Regions from separate parts of the Phytobacter palmae genome, predicted to be linked through region 1. Evidence: predicted binding sites of a transcription regulator. Region 1 holds the regulator's gene; each other region holds the start of a gene.
What was found. Region 1 encodes CRP, which controls carbon source genes, mostly activating them, when cyclic AMP is high. Its sites were predicted from a motif close to ATGTGANNNNNNTCACAT; they were not measured.
Positions count from the first base shown of each region.

Region 2: uxuA (mannonate dehydratase) is a predicted target of CRP. The motif match lies at 3,509-3,526, and genes of this name have one in related genera.
Region 3: AAIG39_RS11070 (iron-containing alcohol dehydrogenase) is a predicted target of CRP. The motif match lies at 3,698-3,715, and genes of this name have one in related genera.
Region 4: bhsA (multiple stress resistance protein BhsA) is a predicted target of CRP. The motif match lies at 1,017-1,034, and genes of this name have one in related genera.

Region 1 covers NZ_JBCIVJ010000002.1:25,259-30,538, reverse strand. The annotation lists gene argD (bifunctional acetylornithine/succinyldiaminopimelate transaminase) at 1-1,056, shown strand, start outside; gene AAIG39_RS02845 (YccS/YhfK family putative transporter) at 1,053-3,131, opposite strand; gene crp (cAMP-activated global transcriptional regulator CRP) at 3,185-3,817, opposite strand; gene AAIG39_RS02835 (OsmC family protein) at 4,127-4,531, shown strand; gene AAIG39_RS02830 (phosphoribulokinase) at 4,655-5,280, opposite strand, start outside.
Region 2 covers NZ_JBCIVJ010000017.1:51,688-56,967, reverse strand. The annotation lists gene AAIG39_RS19200 (IS110 family RNA-guided transposase) at 1-1,252, shown strand, start outside; partial or broken gene AAIG39_RS19195 (MFS transporter) at 1,300-1,962, opposite strand; gene uxaC (glucuronate isomerase) at 1,983-3,389, opposite strand; gene uxuA (mannonate dehydratase) at 3,715-4,785, shown strand; gene AAIG39_RS19180 (TehB family protein) at 5,045-5,280, shown strand, end outside.
Region 3 covers NZ_JBCIVJ010000007.1:158,331-163,610, reverse strand. The annotation lists gene AAIG39_RS11085 (MFS transporter) at 1-485, opposite strand, end outside; gene AAIG39_RS11080 (phosphoglycerate dehydrogenase) at 549-1,499, opposite strand; gene AAIG39_RS11075 (dihydrodipicolinate synthase family protein) at 1,548-2,432, opposite strand; gene AAIG39_RS11070 (iron-containing alcohol dehydrogenase) at 2,450-3,595, opposite strand; gene dtnK (D-threonate kinase) at 3,772-5,007, shown strand; gene AAIG39_RS11060 (D-threonate 4-phosphate dehydrogenase) at 5,000-5,280, shown strand, end outside.
Region 4 covers NZ_JBCIVJ010000036.1:7,101-12,380, reverse strand. The annotation lists gene AAIG39_RS24190 (TetR/AcrR family transcriptional regulator) at 228-860, opposite strand; gene bhsA (multiple stress resistance protein BhsA) at 1,105-1,362, shown strand; gene ldtC (L,D-transpeptidase LdtC) at 1,430-2,383, opposite strand; gene mfd (transcription-repair coupling factor) at 2,540-5,280, opposite strand, start outside.

The sequences.
Region 1 (5,280 bases):
CTGGGGCATTGCCATCCGGCGCTGGTGGAGGCGTTAAAAACGCAGGGCGAAACACTGTGGCATATCAGCAATGTGTTTACCAATGAACCCGCACTGCGCCTGGCGCGTAAGTTGATCGACGCCACCTTTGCCGAGCGTGTGGTGTTTATGAACTCCGGCACCGAAGCCAACGAAACAGCATTCAAGCTGGCGCGTTATTATGCATCTACCCGCCATAGTCCCAATAAAACCAAAATCATCGCTTTCCACAATGCGTTTCATGGCCGTTCGTTGTTCACTGTGACCGTCGGCGGTCAGCCGAAATATTCCGACGGCTTTGGTCCGAAACCAGCGGATATCGTTCACGTGCCCTATAACGACCTGCATGCGGTGAAAGCGGTCATGGACGATCATACCTGCGCGGTAGTGGTTGAACCGATTCAGGGCGAAGGCGGAGTGACGGCGGCAACGCCTGAATTTTTACAGGGATTGCGTGACCTGTGTGATGAACACAACGCGCTGCTGGTATTTGATGAAGTGCAGTGTGGGATGGGACGCAGCGGCGATTTGTTCGCATATATGCACTATGGTGTGACCCCGGATATCCTGACCAGCGCCAAAGCGCTCGGCGGTGGTTTCCCGGTAAGCGCCATGCTCACCACCCAGGAGATCGCCAGCGTATTTCATCCTGGCTCCCACGGCTCAACCTATGGCGGTAACCCGCTGGCCTGTGCCGTTGCCGGTGTGGCATTCGACATTATTAATACGCCAGAAGTATTAAATGGCGTAAATGAGAAACGCGAACTGTTTGTTAAACATCTGCAAGACATCAACGCGAAGTATGATCTGTTCAGCGAAATTCGCGGCATGGGGCTGTTGATCGGTGCGGAGCTGAAACCGCAGTACAAAGGCCGTGCGCGTGATTTCCTCTACGCTTCGGCGGATGAAGGGCTAATGGTACTCAACGCCGGTCCTGATGTGATGCGTTTTGCGCCGTCGCTTATCATTGAAGAAAACGATATCGAAGAAGGGATGCTGCGCTTCGCGAAAGCAGTAGCCAAAGTCATTAACGCTTAAGACCGCAAGCGGCGATTTAACCAGATGCCGTGATGTGGACGCTGACGCCATGCCACCGACGAGATGGTGTGCATGGTGTTCAGATGCCCCAGGATCCGCTGCAGATGTTGTTCCAGCGTACTCATTGGGCCATACGTCATACTCTCCGGCGCTTCCAGAATATTCACATCCCCTGAACTTCCCGGACTATCATACTCCAGCCGCTGTTGACAGCGCTGCAGGGCAATTTCGCATGATTGCAGGTATCGCTGTGCCAGTTCCGGGGTGAGCATGGTATGTTCCCGCGCCAGCGTCGTCATTGCATTAATATGTTCGACAATAAACTGGCTGTGCGTGACCCACAGCTTCATTTCTGCCAGATAACGCGTATCAAAGCCAGGCTCCTGCATGGCCTGATTGAGCGAGTTAAACAGCGCATTGTGTGCCTGGTTTACCCGCATGCGCTGCCAGGCCAACGGAGTAACCTGCGGATCATCGCTCAGGATCAGCCGAATGGCATCCTGGTAAGTTTCCAGCGCGTCGTGGGCATTTTTTCGCAGCAGCCCGCTCTGCCATTGAGGCCATAGCCAAACCATGCCGCCAAAAGCGATCAGGCAGCCGATCAACGTGTCGATAAGACGGGCAACAATAAACTGGTCACCATTGAGTGTGAGTAACTGGAGCGTGTATACCGCGGTAAGGGTAAAGCCCACCATCGCCCAGCCGTAGCTTTTGCGGATAATCAGATAACTCACCAGCGTCACGATCAGCATCGCGGTCAGCGTGAAGCCTTCCGGTACGTGGTAGTGCAGCGTCGCGCCGGCAATGATCAATCCGGCCATGGTGCCTGCCGCCCGGTGCAGAATGCGTACGCGCGTTGCGCCATAACCGTTTTGCGTAACAAACATCACCGTCATCATTATCCAGTAGGGTTTTGGAAGATGCAGCGCACTGCCCATCAGGCTGGCAATACTGAGCATGACGCTAATTCGTGCCGAATTACGTAAGGCTGAGGATTTGAACGACAGATAGCTTTTGAGTGCCGGGAGCAGGGGCAAGCGACGCTGCTTCTCTTCCATCAGGTCTCGCACATACAGTGGACGCTGGGTACGCAGAACTCGGGCTATCTGGCTGAAATGCCAGGCGCAAAAATGGCCGACCGGATTATCCGGGTGCTGGCGGGCAATTTTCTCGAGTGCGCCAATCTGTTTATCCATATTGAAGCGTTTGGGATAGCGGTGATAAAGAATATCATCGGCGATCACACGTAACCGCGCGGCCACGGTTTGCGCATTCCAGCGGATAACCTCTTCGGCATGGCTGCGTTCAACCAGCTCCTGTACTTCCTGCGGTTGGTGCAGACTAACGGCAATATGTTCCTGTAAGTCGAGAGCTACCTGGAAAACGCGGCGTAACCGCTTGTAGTCGTTGTTATTATTCGCCGCCAGCATATGCAGCTGTTGGTAACACTGGCTGATCATATCCACCGCTTTTTGCTGGCGCGCCAGTAGTGGCGGAAGGGCTTTTTCGGGATCGACATGCTGCGTCAGCAAACTGTATTTTGCTTCGCAATAGTCCGCCAGCTGGCGATACAGCAGACTCAATGATTCACGTAGCGGTTGCTCCCGCCACAGCCAGAACCAGAAGGCGTTAAACGCGCCGTACCACAGTGTCCCCAGACCATAAATCAGTAACGGTTCCCAGATGGGCATGCTACCGGCGAGGCTGAGCGTAAAGATGGCGGCAATGATCGAGGCGGGGAGCAGGCGCCCGTGCAATGCGCTGATTTCTGCCGTGACGCCGAGGACCAGCGTTAATCCGGTCAGGATCAGCGGTAGCGGAACATTTTGCGTCAGTAATAACTGTACCGTGAGGCTACTGCCAGCGAAGAGAGTGCCGCCGATGAAGACACGTTTGAAGAAACGTTTATGCAGCGTATCCAGACCGGCAATATTGCAGCAGGCAGGAACAAGGGAAAACAACAAACCGAGATCGAGACGGCCCGCGATGAGACCCACGGTCACAGGGAGGCATAACACCAGCGTTTGTCGCAGTGCATAGTTGATTTCGGGGTGATAAATCAGCCTGCGCCACATGGAAAAGAGAGACAAAAACGGCGCATCGTTAAGGGCGACGCGCCGCTTGAGAATTAACGTGTACCGTACACGACGATGGTTTTACCGTGCGCGGAGATCAGGTTTTGATCTTCCAGCATTTTCAGGATACGACCGACAGTTTCGCGGGAGCAGCCAACGATCTGACCAATTTCCTGACGGGTAATTTTAATTTGCATACCGTCCGGGTGGGTCATTGCATCCGGCTGTTTCGCCAGATTCAGCAGCGTCTGTGCGATACGGCCTGTCACATCAAGGAAGGCGAGGTTGCCGACTTTTTCTGAGGTGACCTGCAGACGACGCGCCATCTGAGAAGACAAACGCATCAGGATATCCGGGTTCACCTGAATTAATTGACGGAATTTTTTATAGGAGATTTCGGCCACTTCACAAGCGGTTTTGGCGCGTACCCATGCACTGCGCTCCTGACCCTCTTCGAACAGACCCAGTTCACCGATAAAATCTCCCTGGTTAAGGTAAGAGAGGATCATCTCTTTACCTTCTTCATCCTTGATTAGCACAGCCACTGAGCCTTTGACGATGTAATACAACGTTTCCGCTTTTTCACCCTGGTGAATCAGCGTGCTCTTCGATGGGTACTTATGAATGTGGCAATGAGACAAGAACCATTCGAGAGTCGGGTCTGTTTGCGGTTTGCCAAGCACCATGCGCGGTTATCCTCTGTTATAAGCTGGCTCCAGACGCTGGATTCACATATCGCGTCCGGGGTTGCAATCTATCTTCCCCATACCTGGGAAGTGGACCGTCAGACATGCCTGCGGCCTGTAATATGTGATGTCCTCTGCATACATACATAACATCAATGTATCACTGTAGCATCCCGATTGTTTTAGCATAGCTTTTGTCGCCTGTCTCCTGGTGTCTCGCTTCAGCTTGACGCAGGTCGCCTTCCGTTGCGAGTTTTCTTATGTACGCGTAATCTGTAAAGAAAACTGTAACTCCGGAGTGAATTAAAAATGCAAGCTCGAGTGAAATGGGTAGAAGGTTTAACGTTCCTTGGCGAGTCTGCGTCCGGGCACCAGATCCTGATGGATGGTAACTCAGGCGACAAAGCCCCAAGCCCGATGGAAATGGTGCTGATGGCAGCAGGAGGATGCAGCGCTATCGATGTTGTATCTATTCTGCAAAAAGGCCGCCACGATGTGAAAGATTGCGAAGTGAAGCTGACCTCAGAGCGTCGTGAAGAGGCTCCGCGTCTGTTTACGCATATCAACTTGCACTTCATCGTGACCGGCAAGGAGCTGAAAGAGGCGGCGGTATCGCGTGCGGTGGATCTCTCTGCCGAGAAATATTGCTCCGTCGCGTTAATGCTGGAGAAGGCGGTGAAAATCACGCATTCGTATGAAGTGATTGAGGCCTGAGAACCGCTTTCAAAGGCTAAGCAGGTAAGTCGGATAAGCGTAGCGCATTCGACCTTTTCCCCGGTGGCGCTACGCTTTCCGGGGCTACACCTGGCGGGGGAAGATATTGTGTCCGCCGCAAGGCTACTGAATTTTCTTCCCTTCCATCAACCGCTGTACCAGCGGGGTCATGATGAGCTCCATCGCCAGTCCCATTTTCCCACCCGGCACCACAAGCGTATTCATGTGCGAAATGAACGAACCCTGCAGCATCGCCAGCAGCCAGGGATAGTCGATCCCTTCAAGGTTACGGAAATGAATGACGACCAGACTTTCATCCAGCGAGGGGATGACCTTCGCCGCGAACGGATTGGAAGTATCAACGGTCGGCACGCGCTGGAAGTTAATATGGGTTCGGGAGAACTGGGGGGTAATGAAGTTAATGTAGTCTTCCATCGAGCGTACCACCGAGTCCATCACCGCTTCACGGGAATGTCCACGCTCACCGGTATCACGCACCAGCTTTTGAATCCATTCAAGGTTAACTATCGGAACCACGCCCACCAGCAGATCGACATGGCAGGCGACATCATGCTGTGGCGTTACCACGCCGCCGTGTAACCCTTCATAAAACAGTACATCTGTTGGCTCTGGTAAGGGCTGCCAGGGGGTGAACGTGCCGGGAACCTGATTCCAGGGAACGGCTTCATCGTAGGTATGCAGATATTTTCGTGCCTGACCTTTGCCGGTTTGTCCGTATTCGATAAATG
Region 2 (5,280 bases), on a different contig from region 1:
TGATGCTGACACCGAACCAGTCAGGACTTTTCAAAGTTTTACTGGCGATCTTCAGCGGATGTCTGACTGGCTCAAAACCTGTCACATTACGACCGTCGCCATGGAGTCCACCGGCGTTTACTGGTTGCCTGCTTTTGAGATCCTTGAAGCTGCGGGTTTCAAGGTGATCCTTGTTAATGCCAGAGACGCAAAAAATGTTCCCGGTCGCAAGACCGATGTCAACGATGCCCAGTGGTTGCAGAAACTGCATTCATTTGGTCTTCTCCGTGCCAGTTTCAGACCTGAACACGACATTTCTGTACTCAGGTCTTATCTGAGGCAACGGGAACGCCTGACTGAATACCGGGCTGCGCATATCCAGCATATGCAGAAGGCGCTGATGCAGATGAATGTGCAATTACATCATGCTGTATCGGATATCACTGGCGTTACCGGTCTTTCAATCGTCAGAGCTATCATCAGTGGTGAGCGCGATCCTTCAATGTTGATCCAGTATCGTGATGTGAGATGTAAAAAGACGCCAGAAGTACTTCGGCAGGCACTGACAGGGAACTGGCAGCCTGAGCATCTTTTTGCACTTGAACAGTCGGTTGCATTTTTCGATTTTTACCAGGAAAAGATCCGCGAATGTGATGATCAAATCGAAACCTCATTATTGCAGCTCAGTACCGGAATTGAAGAGCCGGAAGGGGTATTGCCCTCCGCCAGACATCGTACAAAACAACCCAATCAGCTTTCCTTTGATGTCAGACCATTACTCTGGAAAATTACAGGGGCAGATCTGACACAGATACATGGGTTCGGACCTTATCTGGCACTAAAATTCATTGCAGAATGCGGTACTGACATGAACCGCTGGCCGGATGCGAGCCATTTTACCTCGTGGCTATGTTTGTCCCCGGGAAATAAGATCTCCGGTGGAAAAGTGCTGTCCTCGAAAACACGGCGTTCATCCAGTCGAATTGCTGCCGCACTCAGACTGGCAGCCACAACAATTGGCCGGAGCGATACCGCGTTGGGCGCTTTTTATCGTCGATTATCATCCCGTATCGGGAAAGCAAAAGCAGTCACTGCAACGGCAAGAAAACTGGCAATACTGTTCTACAATGCCCTGAAGTATGGACAGAAATATGTCGATCCTGGCGCAGATTATTATGAAGAGCGCTACCGTAGTCGCGTACTAGATGGGCTTAAGCGAAGAGCAAAATCACTGGGTTACTCTCTCCAGCAGGATCCTGAATTATGTGTTTGAACCGGGAGTTTCTCAGGAAGGCCCAAAATATTGACCCGTGAAGCTGAGCGGTTGCTTTCCAGTTCGGCAAGCATTTCCGGCGTTAATTCGCGCTCCCAGGTCACTTTCCATGAGATAAATACACAAACCATAAAAGCCACGGCAAATACAATGCCGTTTATCAGGTAGGCTTCCGCACTCTTTTCACCAAGGTAGCCAATCAGCAGACCCGGAATAAATGTGGCGAGAAAGGTGCCCGTTGCGGAAAGAAACATACGCCCTGTAGAAAGTTTGGTCCTGGAGTTGAAATCTTTGGTCATTTCAGACGGGAGTGTTTCCCACGGAATAAGCACCATGGCAGCGATAATTTCAAAGGCGAGATAAACGCTGAGATAGAACCAATAGTTCATGCCATTAAGCCAAAGAAGGGCATAAACCAGCATCAACGGTGAACCAATCAACAGGAAAAACCGGCGACGGCCAAATTTCTTACCAAGTGTATTTTTATAAAAATGGTCGGTGAATGATCCCATGAACAAGCTGATTATTGCATCGACAATTCGCGCTATTGCCACGATGGAAGCCGCTTGTAATGGTGAGAGACCAACAAAAGTTGTGTAATAAAATAATAGCCATGCGCCAATGACGGTAAATGCGCCACCCCCCATGATATCGGTAAGGCCATAACCGATACTGACAGGGATGGTGATTTTTCTTTCTGAGTTTTTCATGTTTTATCTCGATAGTAAAATCAGAAATTGAAATAAGAACGGGCGTTATCAGCGCAAATCCCTTTGACCATACTGGATAAAATATCCATATCCTCTGGTACTTCGCCCCGGTCCACCCAACCGCCTATAAGATTGCAAAGAATACGTCTGAAATAATCATGGCGGGTATAAGAAACAAAACTACGGGAATCAGTAAGCATGCCAATGAAATTAGCAAGCAATCCTAGATCGGATAATGTCGTTAATTGATTGAGCATGCCTCGCTGGGTATCGTTAAACCACCATCCAGAACCGAATTGCATGGGTGATTTAATCCCTTCTTCGCCACTCTGAAAATTAGCCAATGCGGATGCTACAATATCGTTGTAGCCAGCATTTAAGTTGTAGATAATGGTTTTAGGCAAGCCGTCATTTTCCACCATTGCGTTGAGCAGGGCATTTAAATTAGCAGCCAGATTTTGTTGGTCGGCAATTGAATCAAAACCGCTATTAATGCCAATGGCGTGATATTGCGGCATATTGTTATTGCGGATAGCACCGAAATGAATCTGCATCGCCCACTCTTTTTGCTTATAGAGGGCGGCAAGTTTCACCAGCATAATGCTGTTCCATGCCTGCATCCCCTCAGGAGAAAGCGCCTGTTGCGCCATACGGGCTGCAAAAAGCGCCTCTGCCTGATCATCGTTGACGCGCTGATAGCTCACTTCCAACGGACCATGGTCGGAAATGCGGCAGCCAACTTCATGAAAGAAATCGATACGCCCGGCAATGGCAGCAATGAACGATGAAAAATGCGTAACAGTGACTGAGCTTATTTCACTGAGCTGATCAATAAATTGGCTAAAGCGGATGGGATCCGCTTCGAATAATTCATCAGGGCGAAATGTCGGCAGAACGCGCGTTGTGAATCCTTTCTCATTTTTAAGAAGTTGGTGATATTTCAGATCATCAAGAGGTTTATCTGTCGTGCAAATAATCTCAACATTCGACCGCGTAATAAGTTTGCGCGGAGTAAAATCACTGGTTTTCAATTTGTTGTTACATTCATTCATTACTTCGCGCCAGTTGCTATGGCTTAGCGGAGTGTGAATATCAAAATAGTGAGCTAATTCAAGGTGCGTCCAGTGATATAATGGGTTGCCAAAGCTGGATTCAACTGTTTTAGCCCAGGCCTCAAATTTTTCCTCAGCAGAAGCATTGCCTGTAATATATTTTTCCTTAATGCCATTGGCGCGCATAGCTCGCCATTTGTAATGGTCGCCTTCAAGCCAGAGATGGGTGATATCGCGAAAGGGGGTGTTTTCGAAAATATCCTTCGCTTCAAGGTGACAATGATAATCCAGTATCGGTTGTTTCTTAGCATAGCGCGTATATAGCATTTTTCCTGCGCGACTGTTAATCATAAAATCGTCGTTAATCAACGTCATGACCGACTTGCTCCTGAAATTTTTACCTGAGGGAATTCTTGAGATGCATTAACTGAGCTGTATTTACGGTATACCTAAAAAACATTCAGTCTACTACCATACTAGATTAGTTTTTAATTATGTGAAGATGGTCAAATTTTGAAATGGTGTTTTAATCGCGTTTACGGGTTAGTTATTAACGGATGCTTAACATACTACTTAATCTATTTAACCTCGCTTATTGATTTACAAAATCTATTGATTATTGAAGCTCGTCGTTTTACTGTACCACTCATCATCTACTAGTATGGTAGATATTTTTATTCATTCGGGTTGAGGTTGTTTTATGCAGATGACAATGCGGTGGTTTGGGCCAAAAGAGGACAAGGTTTCTCTGGAGTATATTCGCCAGGTTCCGGGCGTCGAAGGTGTAGTCGGCGCGTTGTACGACGTCCCGGTAGGCGAAATCTGGCCCGAAGATAAGATTGAAGCGCTGGTCGGCCAGGCCAGTGCTGCCGGGCTGAAAATGGAGGTTATCGAAAGCGTTAATATTCATGACGACATTAAAATTGGTCTGCCGAGCCGCGATCGTTACATAGCCAATTACCAGCAAACCATTCGACATCTGGCGCGGTATGGCGTGAAAGTCATTTGCTACAACTTCATGCCTGTTTTTGACTGGATGAAGACTGACATGAACTATGTTCTGCCAGACGGCTCCCTGACCATGGCATTTGAGAAGAAGGATATTGATAAAAGCCTGGAAGAGGTGGTCAGTGAAGTGCTCAGTCATTCAAACGGCTTTGCGCTGCCTGGCTGGGAACCGGAACGACTGGCGCAGGTACAGAAATTATTTGCCAGTTATAAAGAGGTCGATGACGAAAAACTGCGTGAAAATTTAGTTTATTTTCTTAAGGCAGTGATTCCGGTTTGTGAAGATGTTGGCGTCAAAATGGCTATTCATCCGGACGATCCGCCGTACTCTATTTTCGGCCTGCCGCGCGTGGTCAAAAATCGTCAGGATCTGGATTGGCTCTGCAACGCCGTGAATTCAGAAGCCAATGGCATCACTCTTTGCACGGGGTCAATTGCAGAAGACCCTGAAAACAATGTCTACGAAATTCTGGCTGAATTTACCCGTCGCAAGCGTATTCATTTTGCCCATGTGCGTAATATTAAGCTTATAAAAGATAAAGATTTTTATGAGTGCGCACATCCATCGCAGTACGGATCTCTGGATATGTACAATGTGATGAAAGCGCTGCATGACAATGGTTTCGATGGTTATATTCGCCCGGATCATGGTCGCTTTATCTGGGGGGAGACCGGGCGCCCGGGCTATGGATTATACGATCGCGCACTGGGTGTCACTTACCTGGTGGGCCTGTGGGAAGCGTTACAAAAACAGTCTGCGTAATGTTCTGAAACTGGCGATACCCCATCGCCAGAACCCTGTGATACTGAAATCAGGGGCGCCTGGATAAGGCGTGTTACGGCGCAACCGGATGGCCCGGATGCGCTTTTTAATACCCCTTTAACTCTCTTCTTCCCGGTCTACCCCCTCTCTACCCCTCATGTTGTACAACGCCGCTTCAACGCTTTTATTCTCTCCTTAAAGGTGTATTTTATTTGCAATATATCGTTTCAACCGACATTCACTTTATTAAGGATGAAACATGCAACGTATTGTTATACCGACACATTATGTGCACGTGCGATCAACACCGTTATGGACTAAAGAGACTGCGCCCGCCTCTATATGGCAACGCCATCTGGATGCCGGGACGCGACAGGGGGTAAATCCACGCTTGTGTGTTATGCAGGGGGCGATTCGCTATTACGGCTATGCCGACGAAACCAGCCCGCTGCCGGTGGAAACGCTGACCATCGAAGCCGGTCAGTTTGGCGTATT
Region 3 (5,280 bases), on a different contig from region 1:
TAGATCATCCATACAATAAGCGGCATGGCAACGGCACCACCAAACTTGGATGCACTGTCGAAGAGGCCGGATACAGTGGCTCGTTCTTTATCCGGGAACCAACGTGCGGTTATACCAGCATTGCTGGGATAGGCTGCTGCCTCACCAACACCTAATGCCAGACGCAGGGCGAGAAGCGATTTAAAACCGGTGGCTACACCCATTAATGAAGTGGCTATCGACCACCATGCAACGGCAATTCCCAGCCCTTTTTTCTGTCCAAAGCGGTCAGCAAACCAGCCCGCTGGAATTTGCAATAATGAGTAGGACCAAAAAAACGCAGCCATGATAAAACCCATCATTTCAGGATCAAGTTTTAATTCGTCGATCAGATGGGGGGCGGCGGCAGACAATACAGTACGGTCAATATAGTTAATGGCAATCGCCAACCACATTAAACCAGCTATCCACCAGCGAATACGTGTTTTAGCGGCAATATTATTCATATGTCGGCTCATAATCAGATGTTCAGAAAAAAGTGGAAATGAACAGGCTTTTCCACGTAAATATTATAATGAATTCATGATATTACTTGGGCGTTGCTCGTTAATGACATACGCAATAATATTATTAACACAACGCATGCTTATACCACTGATCGCGCCGTCGGTATAACCCGCAATGTGCGATGTAGGTAAAAAATTATTGAGAGTAAATAATGGATGCTTGTCACAAGGCTCGGTATCGAATACATCCGCTGCAGCGCCTGCGATAATCTGATTTTGTAATGCGCTAAATAGCGCATCTTCATTGACTACGCCACCACGAGAGACATTAATCAAAAATGCGCTTTTCCTCATTTTTGCAAGGCGGTCAGCATCGAATAAATTACGTGTCTGCGGTGTTAACGGTGTGTGTAAAGTAATGAAATCACTTTCCTGGGTCAGCGTATCTAACGACACATACTCAATATTATTCGCAGACGCAAATTCAGGATCTTGCCATTCATCATATGCCAGAACGCGCATATTAAATCCGCGAGCACGCAATGCAACCTGTTTGCCAATATTACCAAGCCCCACAATACCAATTGTTTTTCCATAGACATCGGTAGCAAAAATACGTGGCCATTTGCCTGCACGGGTTTCATTTATTGCAGTGGTTAATTGTCGGGCGCTGCTCAGGATCAAAGAAAAAGCAAAATCGGCAACCGCATGTTTGTTAGCATCCGGTACGTTGGTTACGAAGATTCCTCTTTGCTTCGTCGCGTTAAGGTCAATGTTGTCAACACCCACCCCGTGCTTGCAGACGATCTTCAGATTCGGCGCTTTTGCCAGCATGGCGGCATCTACTTCCGTAAAGGCGACAATCATGGCGACCGTGTCGGCGAGATGGGGTTCAAGCGCGCTGACAGGGGCATCCGCGGGTAATGAAACCAACTCAAGATTGGCCTGGCGAAGCATTTCGATTGGTTTCGCGTCATATTTAGCGAATGACGGAGATGTACATATTACTTTCATGGCAAGTTCCTGTCACAGAGCGGCGCGAAGCGCCGCTATCAAAAAATATCACTGCAGATAGGTATAAATGACTTTTTCGATCTGCTCGATTTGCTGTGGGTTGAACTCCACGGCGTAGCGACTTTCCCCGACGTCCTGTCCTAAAATTTGCAATGCTTTTTTCACTGCGGCAGGAGAAAAAGCCACTTTATAGAGGTCGGTACGCAGACCGGTGACACTTTCTTGCGCCAGGCGTGAACCTTCGATATCACCTTTCTGGAAGTGGGACCAGATTGCATTAATTTCTTTTGGTGCGACGTTTGCCAGCCCAGAAATACAGGCAGAACAACCATCAACAAAACCCTGATGGATAAGGGAGTCCGGTCCATTCAGAACATCGAAATTATCGATATCTTTTACGGCATTCAGAAATCCGCTCAGGCTTTCATAACTACCCGCGCTGTCTTTAATGCCAATAATGTTTGGATGTTCCGCCAACACGCGAACGGTTTGCGGTTCAAGAGTATTCCCGGTGCGGGCAGGTATGTTATAGAGAAATACCGGTACGCTGAGTGCATCAGCAATCGCGGTATAATGGGTAATTAATTCGTTTTGTTTTAAGGGAACAAAATAAGGTGTGATCACAGAAACCGCGTCGACGCCCAGTTTTTCAATTTGTTTACCCAGGCGGATGGTTTCGCGGGTAGAGATCTCACCAATATGTGCCACCACGCTGGCGCGACCAGCCACTTCATCAACACAGGTTGCTGTTACTGCAATTTTTTCTTGCTCGTTCAGAACGAAAAACTCACCATTAGTGCCACCACAAAAAATACCGTTGCCTGCATCCAACTGGCGATTAATTTGATGGCGTAACGCGGCCGCATTAAGTGCCCCTTCATTATCGAAGGGGGTAACGATTGCGGTCAAAACCCCTGCAATTCTCGTGCTCATTTTGTTCTCCTTCACTCTTAATTTATTTGAAACAATGTCTGGTAAATCGCTTGCACGGCGGCGTGATCAACAGTGCAAGGGGCATTATTCATCAAGCGCTTAACATTCAGGGCGGCATCGGCCAACGACGGGATATCCGCGCGCGGTACCCCAAGCGACTCCAGGTTATCCGGCAGGTTGAGGCGTTTTACCAGCGCGGCAAAGTAATCCACCAGCGCGTGAGATTTATCCTCATCGCTGAGCGTGGTATCAGCGCCCGGAACCAGATCCCAGACCTGTGCAAATTTTTCGACGGCATACGGGCGCACCACTTTCATGCAGGGGGCCAGCAGAATGGCATTGGCGACACCGTGCGGCAGGTGGTATGTGCCACCCAACGGGTAGGAGAGTGCGTGCACCAGATGGGTTCCCGCATGCGTGATCGCCGCCCCACCGTAATAAGAGGCCCATAACATTTCGAGGCGCGCGGTCAGATTATGTGGCTCACTGACGGCGGTTTCGATGTTGTGCAGAAGTTTACGCAGACCAGTCAGGGCGACGTTATCGCTCACCGGGTTGGCGATCGTGGCGGTAAAGCATTCGATCAGATGGCACAGGGCATCAATACCGGTCGAAGAGGCAATATGTGCAGGCATGCTGGTGGTCAGTTCCGGCAGCAGGGCGACATAATCCGGCAGCAACACCGGGGAGATGATGCCCACTTTGGTGCTCTGTTCCGGGATAGCCAGAATTGCATTCGGTGTGGCTTCGGAGCCGGTCCCGGCGGTGGCCGGAATCAGTAAAGAAGGCACGCGTGCGGTCGGTTTTTCCCCGGACAGCAGGGCGTCCAGACCCGGTGAGAGCGGATGACAGAGTACCGATAACAGTTTGGTGACGTCGAGAACGCTGCCGCCGCCGATACCCACAACCAGGTCAAATGTCGCGTCTGGCGTGTCGGCGAGAATACCGGAGACATCATGCTGGCTGGGTTCTGGCGGTACGTTGTCAATAACTTGCACCAGTCGGCCTTCTTCCTGCAATAACCTCAGAATTTGCTGCGTCGCGGCAAGCTTGATGACGTTGCCATCACTGACCAGTAAGAGTTTCTTTTTACCCGTAAGCAAAGGCGCGATAGCGGGAATCGCCCCTGCGCCGCTTATAAGGGTGCTGTTTATTGTTACCACAACCTTCTCCTGTCTCTCTTTGTGGTGATTGAACTCAATCATTGTTTTTCCAATCACGGTCACTGTATGGCATGAATTTATAATTTATTCGCAAATTAAATAAGTTGATCTTGCTCACATATAATCAATTATGATTGAATATAATCATATCCAGAACGTAACGACGCGGAGTAGGGATGAACAAACAAAGCGCGGTCCAACAAATGGTGATTCTGGCCGATGACTTCACAGGTGCGAACGATGCGGGCGTAAGCTTTGCGCAGGCAGGAATGCACGTAGAAGTGGCGCTGGAAGCGACATATCAAAGTGATGCACAGGTGCTCATTTATAACAGTGACAGCCGGGCGCTGACGGCTGAGGCGGCGTATGAGAAAGTCGCCGCGCTGACTAAAAGCGTACTGCGTCACTCTTCACCGGCATGGCTGGTGAAAAAGATAGATTCCACGCTGCGCGGTAATCCGGGGGCGGAAGTTATGGCCATGCAGCAGGTCACGGGCGCGAAGAGGGTGATTATCGCCCCGGCGTTTCCGGCGGCAGGGCGCATTACCCGCGAGGGGAAATGCCTGGTAAACGGTGTGCTGCTTACCGACACCGAGTTTGCCAGCGATCCGAAAACACCGATCACGCGTGCGGATGTAGTGGCGCTCTTTAGCGGGCATACCCAGAACATTACGCCATCGCAGTTGCCCGTCGCGCTCATGAGTGGCAGCGCGGAAGCTCCAACGCTGCTGGTGGTTGATGCGCAAACAGACGCCGATCTGGATGAGATCGTTACTCATGCTATGCAGGCGAGTGAAAGGCCGCTGCTGGTCGGTTCCGCCGGGTTATGCGATGCCCTGTCACGCCGTCTGGCGCCGCAAAAACAGTCGGTGGTACTGGCGGTTGTCGGATCAATGAGTGAAATCGCTCAAAAACAGGTGAGCATCGCCGCGCAGCATCCACGCTGCGAACCGATTTTTATTGATATCAATGATGTTTTTCAGCCATCTGCCACCGATTATCGCGCAGCGATCGTCGCCGCACTTAACGATGGCCGTCATTGCCTGGTTCATACCTGCCCGGATGAACAGGCGCGCCATCAGGTGATAGCGCTGTGCGAGCGTTGGGGGATAAGTCGCTCTGAGTGCGGTGAGAGGATTTGTGATTATTTAGGCGCAATTACCCGGGATGTGCTGCAACACAGCACGCCTGACGGCCTCTATCTTTCGGGTGGGGATGTGGCGATAGCGGTCGCAAGGGCGCTCGGGGCAAAAGGGTTTCAGATTCATGGGCGCGCCGCAGGCTGTGTGCCCTGGGGATATTTTTCAGGTTGCGAATGGCAACGACCAGTGATGACCAAAGCGGGTGGTTTTGGTGACGAAACCACGTTGCGCAAGGTTTTGCATTTTATTGAGGAGAAGTCGAGTGACTAATATTATTGCCGTAACGATGGGCGATCCTGCGGGGATAGGCCCGGAAATTATTATTAAATCGCTGGTCGAAGGAGAACTGTCCGGGGCACCGGTTGTGGTTGTCGGCTGTGCCCAAACGTTTAACCGTATCCTGGCGCTGCATATCACACCACATGCGGAGCTGCGCATTATCAACAAGGTCAGCGACGCCTATTTCGCCCCCGGCGTGATTAACGTGCTGGATGAGCCGCTGGCGGATCCGCAGGCGCTGGAACCCGGCAAAGTACAAGCCCA
Region 4 (5,280 bases), on a different contig from region 1:
TGTGAATAGTCAGCAAAAGTGGCCAAATTCCATAGATACAATAATGTTGTGCAGGGGAGAGCAAACTGTTCGCTTTGTCGTCATCCTGACGTTTATCGTTCTTTTTCGACTAATGGTTAGCAGCGAAATAATTACTGTTTAATCTTAGCAAAGCGGCAAAAATGGCATGATGTTTTCACCTATTAATATAATAGGTGAAAACGATAATTATTGCTAATGGAGACGAATCAGGAGGTGGTCAGTTGTGGCCACAAACGTAATGTCGTTGCGGAAATTTGCAGTAATTTCTCACGGCTTGCCCCTTCCCGGGCGCTGATAGACATCCCCTGCAAAATACAGCTTAAAAACTGCGCCAGTTCCTGAACATTTGCATGAGAGGGAATTTCCCCTCGCTGCTGACGTTGTAACAAAAATTTGAGCAACATCTGTTCCTGCTGCGCATGGCGTGACTTAATGGTCTCCGCAATCGCCTGCGACGATGCGGCCAGCGTCGCGGAAGTATTAATCAGAAAACAGCCAGCCGGAGTATCTGTGCTGGTAAAGCAGTTTGTCACCGCCGTGAAGTAATCTGTTAATGCCTGCGCCAGCGGTTTATCGTCGCATAACAGCTGGGCTTCATGTTTTGCTGCAAAAAGCGAGATATAGCGATCCAGCACTGCGCGGAACAGGCCTTCTTTATTCGTAAATTCCGCATACAGCGTAGGGGCTTTCGCGCCCGTTGCCTCTACGAGATCTGATAATGACGTGGCTTCGTAGCCATGTTGCCAGAATAATGCCATGGCCTTATCAAGCGCCACTTCCCTGTCGAACACTTTCGGTCGGCCACGGCTTTTTTTCATACTAGTGACTTCACTGGTCATAGTGCCGTTCAACCTTTGTTGGTTTGTTGAACAATCATTATAAAAATAAATGCTGTCAGACGCCAGAGGCAAAATAGCACAAATTAATAAATTATATCTATATGATAAATATGAGTTTATTAATTTAATTAACGTTCGTTATTAAAATGTGTTGACGCGTGACCCAGATCACACTTATCATTTGTCTATCGATCGTTAAGTTAATACTTACGACGCTTCTTTCATCTGCTACAGGATCAAAATCATGAAAAACGTTAAAACTCTGTTTGCCGCTGCCGTACTGAGCTCACTCTCTTTTGCAAGCTTCGCTGCTGTTGAAGTCCAGTCTGCTCCGGCAGGTCAGCAGCAAGTCGGTATCATTGGTACTTCTGCAGGTGCCAACCTCTCTTCCGTTGAAGATCAACTGGCTCAAAAAGCTGATGAGATGGGCGCAAAATCTTTCCGCATTACCTCTGTGACCGGTTCTGATATCCTGCACGGCACCGCAGTGCTGTACAAATAAGTAAGCCACTGAATTAACCCTCATAAAAAAGGCCTCGCAACTGCGAGGCCTTTTTATTACCCGGGAATTAAAGGTTTTGTTGCAGCACACCGCCGTGGAGGGTGACATCGACCGGCATGCCGGAACGCACTTCCATCGCACGTTCAAACACATCGCTTGCGCTTTGCGTTGAGTCTTTGAAGGCCTGCATAGTGGCATCAAGCATAATCGGTAGTGTCTTCGGGTCGTCGTCAATGGATTTTGACAGCGGTTGATGAACTTCTACAAGTCGTGTGCCGTCGGGTTCAACCGAGGCTTTTATCGGCGTATTGATAATATTCACGCGCGTACCGGGGGTGATAACCCTGAACAAGGTGGCAATGTCGTTATCACGCAGGCGAATACAGCCAGAGCTCACACGCATACCAATGCCAAAATCGGCGTTAGTTCCATGAATCAGATAGACGCCACCGTAGGCGGCAAGACGGATGGCATGGTGGCCCATCGGGTTCTCCGGCCCGGCAGGAACAACCGCCGGTAAATCTATCCCCTGAGCTTTATAACGCGCGCGAATATTTGCAGTTGGCGTCCAGGTAGGATTAGCCCGTTTATCGGAAACGGTCGTTACCATCGTAGGCGTCAATGTATCGCCACCCAGTTGTCCTATTCCGATAGGGTAGACGGTTACTTCGTTTTTTCCCGGCGGGTAATAATAGAGACGCAGTTCGGCCAGATTGATGACAATACCTTCTCGCGGCACGTCGGGTAACAGGGTTTGCAGCGGGATCGTCAGCACATTTCCTGCGCGCGGAACATAAGGGTCGACGCCGGGATTCGCCTGCAACAGAGCCAGGAAACCGACATTGTATTTCCTGGCAATCGCCTCCAGCGAGCCGCCATCATTTTCCACTACGTGATAACGGTTTTCACCCACCAATCGGCTACCATCGGGTGGTAAAGGCCAGGTATTTGCGCTCGCCGGCAAGACTAGCGTGGCGGTGAGGAAAATCGCCCAGAGGACAAAACGGGAGTGATTAAGCATTACTATAATCCATGTAAATAATAAGGTTATTTTGTCAGGTATCGATCATGGAATTATGGCGGGAGGGAATGTCGGGAAGTCCTGGAAGAGTGCAAAATGTTTGTAAATATTTCACGAAAATAAACGGGCCAGCGCAGGTAACTGGCCCGCAGAGCATTATGCGATCGCGTTTTCTTCCAGCTGTTTCATGAAGTTGCGCACCCAATCCATGCGGGTTTTACGCTCCGTCAACTCCTGGAAGAATTTGAGGCGTGTCGGGCCATCGAGGCGGAAATGTTTCGGCTGTTTTTGCAACAGGCCGATAAGCCATGCGGGATTCACATGGTTTTTTTCATTGAACTCAATCGTGCCGCCTTTTTCATTCCCTTCAAGCTTACGGATCCCCAGTTTCTGCGCCTGTTGACGCAGCCGCGCAATATCGAGCAGATTTCGTGCGGCGTCAGGCAGCAGACCAAAGCGGTCAATCAACTCCACTTTAATCTCATCGAGCTCGTTTTCGCTCTTCGCACTGGCAATGCGCTTGTAGAAAGAGAGGCGAGTATTGACGTCGGGAATAAAATCATCCGGCAAAAGGGAAGGCATGCGCAGTTCGACTTCCGTTTGCTGGCTGGTGAGATCTTCAAGCGATGGCTCACGTCCGGCTTTGAGGGCATCAACCGCATTTTCCAGCAGCTCCATATACAGCGAAAAGCCAATGGTTTCCATTGAACCGCTCTGATCTTCGCCCAACAGTTCGCCGGCCCCACGGATTTCCAGATCGTGGGTGGCGAGGGCGAAACCCGCGCCTAAATCTTCCAGTGAGGCAATCGCTTCGAGGCGTTTTTGCGCATCGGTGGTCATCGCTTTCGGATGTGGCGTCAGTAACCAGGCATAGGCCTGGTGGTGCGAACGGCCCACGCGCCCACGTAGCTGGTGGAGCTGCGCCAGACCAAAGTGATCGGCACGTTCAATAATGATCGTATTTGCCGTCGGAATGTCGATCCCGGTCTCGATTATCGTGGTACAGACCAGCACATTAAAACGTTGGTGGTGGAAATCATTCATGACCCGTTCCAGTTCACGTTCACGCATCTGCCCGTGGCCGATGGCGATACGCGCTTCCGGAACCAGTTCTGCCAGTCTGTCGGCAGCTTTCTGAATGTTTTCGACGTCATTGTACAGGTAGTAAACCTGCCCGCCACGCAGAACCTCACGCAGTATCGCCTCGCGCACGACCAGGCTGTCGTATTCACGAACGAATGTTTTCACAGCCAGTCGGCGCGCGGGAGGCGTTGCGATGATCGACAGATCGCGCATACCGCTCATGGCCATATTGAGGGTACGCGGAATTGGCGTCGCAGTGAGCGTGAGGATATCAACGTCAGCTCGCATCGCTTTAATCCGCTCTTTATGACGCACGCCAAAGCGGTGTTCTTCATCGACAATCAGAAGTCCCAGGTCTTTCCACTTCACGTCGTTTTGCAGCAGCTTATGGGTACCGATAAGAATATCGATTTTGCCCTCAGCCGCCTGCTCCAGCACCTGTGTCTGCTCTTTTGCGCTGCGAAAACGTGAGAGCATCTCCACACGCACTGGCCAGTTGGCGAAGCGGTCGCGGAAATTGTCGAAATGCTGTTGAGCGAGCAGGGTAGTGGGCACCAGCACAGCTACCTGCTTGTTATTTTCGACGGCAAGGAAGGCGGCGCGCATTGCCACTTCGGTTTTACCGAAGCCGACATCGCCGCAGACCAGGCGGTCCATAGCCAGCGGCTGGCACATGTCACTCAACACTGCGTTAATGGCCTGTGCCTGATCTGGCGTGGTTTCAAACGGGAAGCTATCGCAGAAAAGTTGGTACTGTTCGCGATCGTGCTTAAAGGCAAAACCAGACTTCGCCGCGCGTTGGGCGTAGATATCCAGCAATTCCGCTGCGACATCCCTGACTTTCTCAGCCGCTTTTTGCCGCGCACGCGCCCAGGCATCGCCGCCCAGTTTATGCAGCGGGGCATTCTCCTCTGCGCCTCCGGCATAGCGGCTAATCAGATGCAACGACGACACCGGTACGTAGAGTTTGGCATCCCCGGCATAAGTCAGCATCAGGTATTCGCCTTTAATGCCGCCCGCTTCAAGCGTGGTCATCCCCGCATAGCGTCCAACCCCATGTTCCAGGTGCACCACCGGCTGGCCAAGATGCAGTTCAGCGAGGTTGCGAATCAGCGTATCGGGGTTAATCGTGCGGCGCGTATCCTGGCGGCGGCGGGCAACGCGCTCGCCCAGAAGATCGCTTTCACAAATCAACGCCCGGTTACGGAGCGTGTCGATAAAGCCATGTTCAGCCGAACCAATGATCAGATAGCGCCCGGCATCTTGCGCGTCATCCAGTCGGGTTATGCGCTTCGGCGCAACCTTGATGCGTGAGAGTAATTCTCCCAGCGCTTCGCGACGCCCCTCACTCTCGACCGAAAATATGACCGGCCCGCTAAAGGATTCAAGGAATTTGCGCAAGTTATCCAGCGGTGCTTTTTGCTGTGCCTGAACGGCCAGATCCGGTAATGTCCGATAACCGAGGTTCACATTGGCGGCTTTATCCGCCAGGTTTTCGGTTTTGAGTTGTACGCGCGGCCAGCGTTTAAGTTCGCTGAACAGTTCATCTACCCGCAGCCACAGCAATTCTGGCGCCAGCAAGGGACGCATCGGGTCCACGCCACGATTTTCGAAGCGCGCCCGGGTCTCCTGGCTAAAGCGTTCCGCGCTGTTTTCCAGATCGCCCGTGTTGATGAGCAGCGTATTGTCCGGCAGATAGCTAAACAACGACGGCAATGGCTCACTGAAAAACAGGGGCTGCCAGTATTCAATACCGGTTGGCAACGTGCCTTTACTCACCTGTTGATAGATATGTTCGGCATCGCGCTTAACGT